Regions from separate parts of the Bradyrhizobium sp. 26S5 genome, predicted to be linked through region 1. Evidence: predicted binding sites of a transcription regulator. Region 1 holds the regulator's gene; the other holds the start of a gene.

Region 1 (4,193 bases):
GAACTCGGAAACGAGCTTCCGGATGTCGTTTGCCGCGACGCTCGGGCTGGTGGCGCTGGTGCAGATCGGGCTGCCGAACCTGTTGGCCTCGCCCGACCATTCGGCGACTGCGCGGGTCGCGCTGTGGGGAGGGCGCGAGCTCACGATGCTGATGCTGGCCTCGCTGGTGGCGGGGCTGGCGACGACACCCTACGCCGCGTTCCATTTCCATCGCGTGACGCCCTACGGGCTGCTCGCCAACCTCGCGGCGATGCCGGTGGTGTCGGCGATCGTGATGCCGGCGGGTCTGCTCGGCCTCCTCGCCATGCCGTTCGGCTTTGATGGCGTGTTCTGGGCGATCATGGGCTTCGGCATCGACTGGATGATTTTGGTGACGCAATGGGTCGCCGCGCTGCCTGGCGCGGTGGGCCGGATGGCGGCGTTCGGCATCGGGCCGCTGATCGTCGCAAGCGCGGGCATCATCCTGCTTGGGCTGTTGCGCACGCCGCTGCGCTGGTCCGGCGCGGTGCTGCTGGTGGTGGCCACAGTCTGGGCGCTGAGGGCCCCGCTGCCGGACGTGCTGATTTCCGCCGACGGCCGCAACGTCGCGGTGCGTGGCGGCGACGGGCGGCTGCTCTGATGCATAGCGCGAAGGATGCATTCCTGGTCAAGGAATGGCTGGCGGCGGATGCCGATGCGCGGACCGCCGCCGATGCGTCGCTCGGCGGGGGCGTCTCCTGCGATCCGAGCGGCTGCGTCACCCAGGGCCCGGGCGGCGCCTTCGTCGCGCTGGCGATGCGGCCGGAGGCGCTGGCCGACGATTGCGAGCGGGCGGCGCTGATCGTCACCGCGCGGCCGGCGCCGCAGGGTTGCGCGGCCTCGGTGATCGATGCCGAGCGGCTGCGGCGCCACGGTGCGCTGGTGCTGCGGCGGACCGGCGCCGGCTACGCCGTCGATGCGGTGAAGCCCGGCGGCATCGACCGGCCGTGGTCGCCGGCGGTTCCCGGTGACGGTGAGAGCGAGACGGTCCTCCGCACACCCGCCGCCGCGCCGCGGCCCGCAGTCGATGCGACCCCGGCCGAGACCGACCTGCAGGGCGACGACTAGAGTTTTGGTTCTGATTTAATCAGAACCAAAACTCTAGTTTCTTGTTTTCACGCGTTTTCTTCACGCGAACCGGTGTCCACTTCGCTCGAAAACGCTTCAGCCGTTGCCGGGCGAGGGGCCGGTCGGCAGCTCGAACAGGCCGAGATGGTACTCGTCGGAATCGGGGCCGGCGTCGGGCTTCTTGACGAGGGTGAAGATGGCCTCGGGAAACTGCTCCCAGACCTTGAGATCATCGGCCGTCACTGTCAGCCAGCCGAACCGGAACATGTAGCGGCCCGGCTCAGTGACGCGTCCAGCCTTTTGCCATGTGACCTTGTCGACCACTGCGCAGGTTTCCGTGAGTACACGTCCTCCGTACGCGATGATGCGCCAAGGCGCTCGCCGACGCAAATCTCCTGCTGCGCCCCGGAAGCGGAAATCCGGGGTCGCTCGAAATCGCCTAAGGTCATCCGCCGCCGAGTGGCTCATTCCGCGGCGACGATGCGCTCAACCCAAAAACAGCGACGCGAATGCGGAGGGCCGCCGCTCCACAACCTTCGGCTTGTGCTCGACCGGCGGATGCAGTGCCGGCAATTGCAGCACGCTGACGCGCTGTCCCTCGACGAGCTGGGTCACCAGAACGTGGCTGCCGTCGGGGAATTCGACCGCGTCATGATGGCGATCGGGCACGTCGGGCTCGACTTCGTTGAACACGCCGACGCGGAAATTCATCGTCTTGGTCCAGATCCAGCGGCTGTCGTAGCGAACGTTCTCGGCGAAAGCGAGCTCGGTGCCCGGCAGCATGCAGACCGCGACAGTGGGATCGTTCTCCGAAGCAAAGCCGCGGGTCGACGTGCCGCGGAAAGTCGTGGTGATCAGCGTCTCTCCGACAATGGCGGGGCGCGATGCCACGGCGTGCAGACTATAGTCACACATCGGATGGCTCCTCTTTTCGAGGTAGCGACCCGTGCCTCTCCTTGAGGCGCAGGCCTCTACCAGAGTGGACGATAGCAAACGAGTGTCTGCTCGTTTCTGGGCGATTGTACGACTGGCCGTCGAACGCCTCAATCACAAACGCGCTACACTGCGCGAGAGGTATCAGGGCGCATCCTAGGTGGTCCGCACGTCGCACTATCTTCCAAGGAACGATCCGATCTGTTGCTCGTTCCCGGATCGGGATGACTTTTCTTCGAATCGTCATCCCGCTCCATATGTCTGTTCGAGCATGACCTTTTCGGAAAACCGCTCCGCACTTTTCCGGATCATGCTCCGCCGCCGTCAGTATTTGCGATACAGCCCGATCAGCTTGCCCTGGATGCGGACCCGGTTCGGCGGCAGGATGCGCACTTCATAGGCAGTGTTGGCCGGCTCGAGCGCGATCGATGCACCGCGGCGGCGGAAGCGCTTCAGGGTGGCTTCCTCCTCGTCGATCAGCGCCACCACGATGTCGCCGGTGTTGGCGACGTCGTTGCGCTGGATCAGCGCCATGTCGCCGTCGAGGATGCCGGCGTCGACCATGGAATCGCCGCGTACTTCCAGCGCATAGTGCTCGCCGGAGCCGAGCATGTCGGGCGGCACGCTGATGGTGTGGCTGCGGGTCTGCAGCGCCTCGATCGGCGTACCGGCCGCGATCCGGCCCATCACGGGGACGGCGACCGGACGGTTGCCGTCGTCCTCGGCGATCGGCGGCGTGCTGCTGCGCTTGCCGAGGGTGCCTTCGATGACGCTCGGCGTGAAGCCGCGGCGACCGTTGCCGCCGCCGGCGGCCAGTTCGGGCAGCTTGATGACCTCGATGGCGCGGGCGCGGTTGGGCAGGCGGCGGATGAAGCCGCGCTCCTCCAGCGCAGTGATCAGGCGGTGGATACCGGACTTCGAGCGCAGATCGAGCGCATCCTTCATCTCGTCGAAGGAGGGCGGCACGCCGGCCTCTTTCAGACGTTCATTGATGAAACGCAGAAGTTCGTACTGTTTGCGCGTGAGCATCTCGAGCATTCCCCCGGTTGATAGCGTCGTTCGATTCCGAGACTCTTCAGGTGGGGCCTTCAGACGGGGCCTGATCTCGGGAGCGCAATGCTCCCTGGCGGCTTCCCGATTGTAGACACCAGTACTCGAAACAAATCATGAACGGACACTATATGTTCGATATGTGTTCCGCAACCAATTAATTTCCGGTGAACGCATCAGGCGGCGCGCAATCGGCAGCCCGCGAAAACCTCAGTCGGGCAGTGTGAGGATCTCGCATTCGCTGCCCTTGGCGGCGGCGGGCGCAAACGGCGGACGTACCAGAAGTGCCCGCGCCGCAGCGAGATTCCCGAGCAGCGAACTATCCTGCTGCATCACCGGCGTGGCGATCAGCGCGCCGTCCTGGCGCTCCTCGAGACGCGCGCGCAGATAGTCCTCGCGCTGGTCGTTGGCGGCGAGGTCGCGGCCGAGCACGGCGGTGGTGCGGACATGATGGATCGTGTTCCGACCGCTCAAAGCCCGAATCAACGGCACCAGAAACAGGAAGGCGCAGACATAGGACGACACCGGATTGCCGGGCAGGCCGATCACCCGCATGGCCCCGAGCCGGCCGTGCATCATCGGCTTGCCGGGCCGCATCGCGATCCGCCAGAACGCCATCGCGACGCCCTCGGCCTCCAGCGACTGCTTGACCAGATCGTGGTCGCCGACCGAGGCGCCGCCGGTCGTAATCAGGATGTCGGCGCCGGCCTCCCGCGCCCGGCGGATACCGGCCGTGGTCGCGGCCACCGTGTCGGCGGCCACCCCGAGATCGACGGTCTCGGCGCCTTCGGCGCGCGCCAGCGCACGCAGCGCATAGCCGTTGGAATAGACGATCTGGCCGGGGCCGGGCTGGGAGCCCGGCATCACCAGTTCGTCGCCGGTGGCGAGCACTGCGACCTTCGGGCGGCGGCGCACCGCGAGTTCCGGATAGTTCATGGCGGCCGCAAGCGAGAGCGCGCGGTCGGACAGGCGGCTGCCGCCGTTGAGCAGCAGGTCGCCCTCACGGAAGTCGACGCCGGCCGGGCGGATGTGCCGTCCCGGGCTCGCTGCCTCGGTGATCGAGATGTGGTCGCCATCGACCCGGGTGTCTTCCTGGATGATGACGGCATCGGCGCCATGGGGGA
Region 2 (4,193 bases), 480 kb from region 1:
ACATGGATGTAGTCGAGGCCGACGCGGTGCAGGGTCTGGAAGGTTTCGCGCACGCGCGGCACCGCCTTGAAGAACTCGGCGGCTTCCTCGACCGTCATGTCGAGCACGTCGGCGATGCTCTTGCCCTTGAACAGCACCTCCAGCGTCTCGCGGTTGTAGCGCTTGCCCTTGCAGGTGTCGCAGGTGACGTAGACGTCGGGCAGGAAGTGCATCTCGATCTTGATGACGCCGTCGCCCTGGCAGGCCTCGCAGCGGCCGCCCTTGACGTTGAAGGAGAACCGCCCGGGCTCGTAGCCGCGTGCCTTCGCCTCCGGCAGGCCGGCGAACCATTCGCGGATCGGCGTGAAGGCGCCGGTATAGGTCGCGGGGTTCGAACGTGGCGTGCGGCCGATCGGCGACTGATCGATGTCGATGATCTTGTCGATGTGCTCGAGGCCCTCGATGCGGTCGTGAGGTGCGGCGCCTTCGCTGGCGTTGTTGAGCTTGCGGGCGATCGCGCGGTACAGCGTGTCGATCAGCAGCGTCGACTTGCCGCCGCCGGAGACGCCGGTGACGCAGGTGAACAGGCCGAGCGGGATCTCGGCCGAGACGTTCTTCAGATTGTTGCCGCGGGCGTTGATCACCTTGATGGTGCGCCGGTGGTTCGGCGGCCGCCGGTCCGGGATCGCAACCGACAGCTCGCCGGTCAGATATTTGCCGGTCAGCGATTTCGGGTTGCGCATGATCTGGTCGGGCGTGCCTTCGGCCACGATGTGGCCGCCGTGCATGCCGGCGCCGGGGCCGATGTCGAGCACATAATCGGCGAGGCGGATGGCGTCCTCGTCATGCTCGACCACCACGACCGTGTTGCCGAGGTCGCGCAGCCGCTTCAACGTGTCGAGCAGGCGGGCGTTGTCGCGCTGGTGCAGGCCGATCGACGGCTCGTCCAGCACGTAGAGCACGCCGGTCAGGCCCGAGCCGATCTGCGACGCCAGGCGGATGCGCTGGCTCTCGCCGCCCGACAGCGTGCCGGAGGAGCGCGACAGCGTCAGGTAATTCAGGCCGACGTCGAGCAGGAAGGTCAGGCGCTCGCGGATCTCCTTGAGGATACGCGCGGCGATTTCGTTCTGCTGCGCGTTGAGTGCCGCCGGCACCGTCTCGAACCATTCGCCGGCGCGCCTCACCGAGAGCTCGGAGATCTCGCCGATGTGCTTAGCCCCAATCTTGACGCACAGCGCCTCGGGCTTCAGCCGGTAACCGTTGCAGCCGGCACAGGGCACGTCGGAGAAATACTTGCCGAGCTCCTCGCGCGCCCACTCGCTCTCGGTCTCGCGATAGCGGCGGTTGATGTTGGTGATGACGCCCTCGAACGGCTTCTTGGTGTCGTAGGAGCGCACCCCGTCCTCATAGGAGAACTTGATCTCGTCGTCGCCGGAGCCGTGCAGCAGCGCAGCCTGCACCTTCTTGGGCAGGTCCTTCCACTTGGTGTCGAGCGTGAACTTGTAGTGCTTGCCGAGCGCGGTCAGGGTCTGGATGTAATAGGGCGAGGACGACTTGGCCCAGGGCGCGATCGCGCCCTTGCGCAAGGTCAGCTCCTTGTCCGGGATGACGAGGTCCTCGTCGATATGCTGCTCGACGCCGAGGCCGCCGCAGGCGGGACAGGCGCCATAGGGATTGTTGAACGAGAACAGGCGCGGCTCGATCTCGGGGATCGTGAAGCCCGAAACCGGACAGGCGAATTTTTCCGAGAACAGGATGCGTTCGGGGCCGCTCTTGTCGTGGATCTTTGCGGTCTTCTTCTTGTCCTCTTTCTTCTCGTCTTGCGCGGCCGCCGCGGGCGCGTCGGCGTATTCGATCACGGCGAGGCCTTCGGCGAGCTTCAGCGCAGTTTCGAAGCTCTCCGCGAGGCGTTGCGAAAGGTCCGGGCGCACCACGATGCGGTCGACCACGACGTCGATGTCGTGCGGGAATTTCTTGTCGAGCGCGGGCGCCTCCGACAGCTCATAGAAGGTGCCGTCGATCTTGACGCGCTGAAAACCCTTCTTGAGGTACTCGGCGAGCTCCTTCTTGTACTCGCCCTTGCGGCCGCGCACGACCGGCGCCAGCAGATAGAGGCGGGTGCCTTCCGGCAGCGCCAGCACGCGGTCGACCATCTGCGAGACGATCTGGCTTTCGATCGGCAGGCCGGTGGCCGGCGAATAGGGCACGCCGACGCGCGCCCACAACAGGCGCATGTAGTCGTAGATCTCGGTGACGGTGCCGACGGTGGAGCGCGGATTCTTCGACGTGGTCTTCTGCTCGATCGAGATCGCAGGCGACAGGCCATCGATCTGGTCGACGTCGGGCTTCTGCATCATCTCGAGGAATTGGCGCGCATAGGCCGAAAGTGACTCGACGTAGCGGCGCTGGCCCTCGGCATAGATGGTGTCGAACGCGAGCGACGACTTGCCCGAGCCGGACAGGCCGGTGAACACGACCAGTCTGTCGCGCGGAATCTCGACGTCGATGTTCTTCAGATTGTGTTCGCGCGCGCCGCGGATCGTGATGGCGCGCGATGAGGAGCCGGCGTTCTGTTGGCGCTTCGCCTTGAGCACTTCATCCATTGCGACAATTCCGGGCGCATGATCGGGCGCCTTTTGGGCGCGCATCGCCGGTGCTGCCGGGACCTTGCGCCGATGGGTGAGAAGACTGGAACGTAGGAAGAACGGCGGCAGATTTCTAGTGCTGAGTCGTCTCCATCAACGGATAGTTTGCCCGATGGCAGCAGCCGTCAGCAGGGCTGGTTCCGGCAACGAAAAAGGCCGGCGTTAGGCGCCGGCCTTCCGTGTGAGGTCGTAGCGAAACGACCAGTCCCTGGCTCAGTACTTGGCGACGATCGGGCCGCCGAAGTGATAGTTCACGCCGAACTGGACGCTGTGCAGGTTGAGGTCGCCGGAGGGCACGCCGAAGTAGTTTTCGCTGCTCAGGCTGCGATACAGGTACTCGCCCTTGATCGACCACTGCGGCGCGATGAAGGCTTCGATGCCAGCGCCGACGGTCCAGCCGGAGTGGAAGTTGCTCTGCGAGGTAGTCAGGCCGAAGCCGCTAAGGGTAATCTTGTTGTCGATCCAGGCATAGCCACCGGTGCCGTAGAACAGCACCTTGTCGACCGCGAAGCCGAGGCGGCCGCGCACGGTGCCGAGTGCGTCGATCTTGCTCGTCGCGGTGATGCCAAAGCCGGTGGCGGAGGCATTGACGTCAGCCCAGGCGCCGTCGGCCTCAAGGCCGTACACGATGTTGCTGGCCTGCCAGTTGTAGCCGATGGTGCCGCCACCGAAGCCGCCTTCCATCTTCGGATTGCCGGAATCCTCGCTGGCATAGCCACCGAAGCCGCCGATGTAGAAGCCGGTCCAGTTGTAGATCGCGGCCGGCGGCGGAGCCTTCACGTAGGGGGCGCGTGCAGTCATGTCGGCGGCCATCGCAGGTGCAAAAGTGCTCAGTGCGAGCATGCCGGCCGATGCCAGCAAAACATTCCTGATTTTCAAAGTCCGAGTCCCGTTTTCTTGCCCATTTTCTTGTCCCTCCAAACATTGGAGGGAGCGTCACGGCAATGTTGCGTGACGAGCAAAAGTTTCTACACAGAAATCGCGGAGGTTGTGTAACCGGGAAACCACAATGCACGGAAAACGAGCGCGCGAGGTGCGCACGTACCAATAGGAGAGCCGGCGCGAGGCTGGCTCCGGTCTCCGATGCTATGGACCGGGGCGTTCGGCCGTTCGATCGCGCAAACAAAAAGGCCGGCGCAACGCCGGCCTTTCGTCTGGATCAGATCCGCTGCGTGCGATCAGTAGCGCGGAACGACCGGGCCACCCCACTTGTAGTTCACGCGGACGGTGACGAGGTCGACGTCCTGGCGGTCGCGGATGGTGCTGAACAGCGCGCCATTCGGGGTGGTGAGGTTGTAGGTCTTGTCCTGCATGAACAGGTGGTCGTATTCGATACCAGCGGTCCAGTTCGGCGCGAAGCCGACTTCGATGCCGGCGCCGATGGTGCCACCCCAGCGGGTGTCGGTGGCGCGGCCGCCGAGCGCGCCGGTCGGCGTGAAGTAGGTGCTGAAGCGGTTGTCGGTCAGCGCCGCACCGCCCTTGGCGTAGAGCAGCACGTTGTTGACGGCGTAGCCGATCTGGCCGGTAAACAGGCCGAACGCGTCGATCTTGCTCTGGTTGGTGAACAGG

The links. Region 1 encodes LexA, which represses DNA repair genes until DNA is damaged. Its sites were predicted from a motif close to TGTTCNNNNTGTGTTCNG; they were not measured.
Region 2: a site for LexA is predicted at 2,669-2,686, ahead of uvrA (excinuclease ABC subunit UvrA). Genes of this name have one in related genera too.

The regions. Positions count from the first base shown of each region.
Region 1 covers NZ_CP145948.1:5,237,303-5,241,495, reverse strand. Annotated here, with positions in the region: partial or broken gene V5279_RS24355 (ComEC/Rec2 family competence protein) at 14-1,086, shown strand; gene V5279_RS24350 (hypothetical protein) at 1,183-1,410, opposite strand; gene V5279_RS24345 (hypothetical protein) at 1,573-2,001, opposite strand; gene lexA (transcriptional repressor LexA) at 2,344-3,048, opposite strand; gene glp (gephyrin-like molybdotransferase Glp) at 3,280-4,193, opposite strand, start outside.
Region 2 covers NZ_CP145948.1:4,754,472-4,758,664, forward strand. Annotated here, with positions in the region: gene uvrA (excinuclease ABC subunit UvrA) at 1-2,582, opposite strand, end outside; gene V5279_RS21975 (outer membrane protein) at 2,838-3,497, opposite strand; gene V5279_RS21980 (outer membrane protein) at 3,803-4,193, opposite strand, start outside.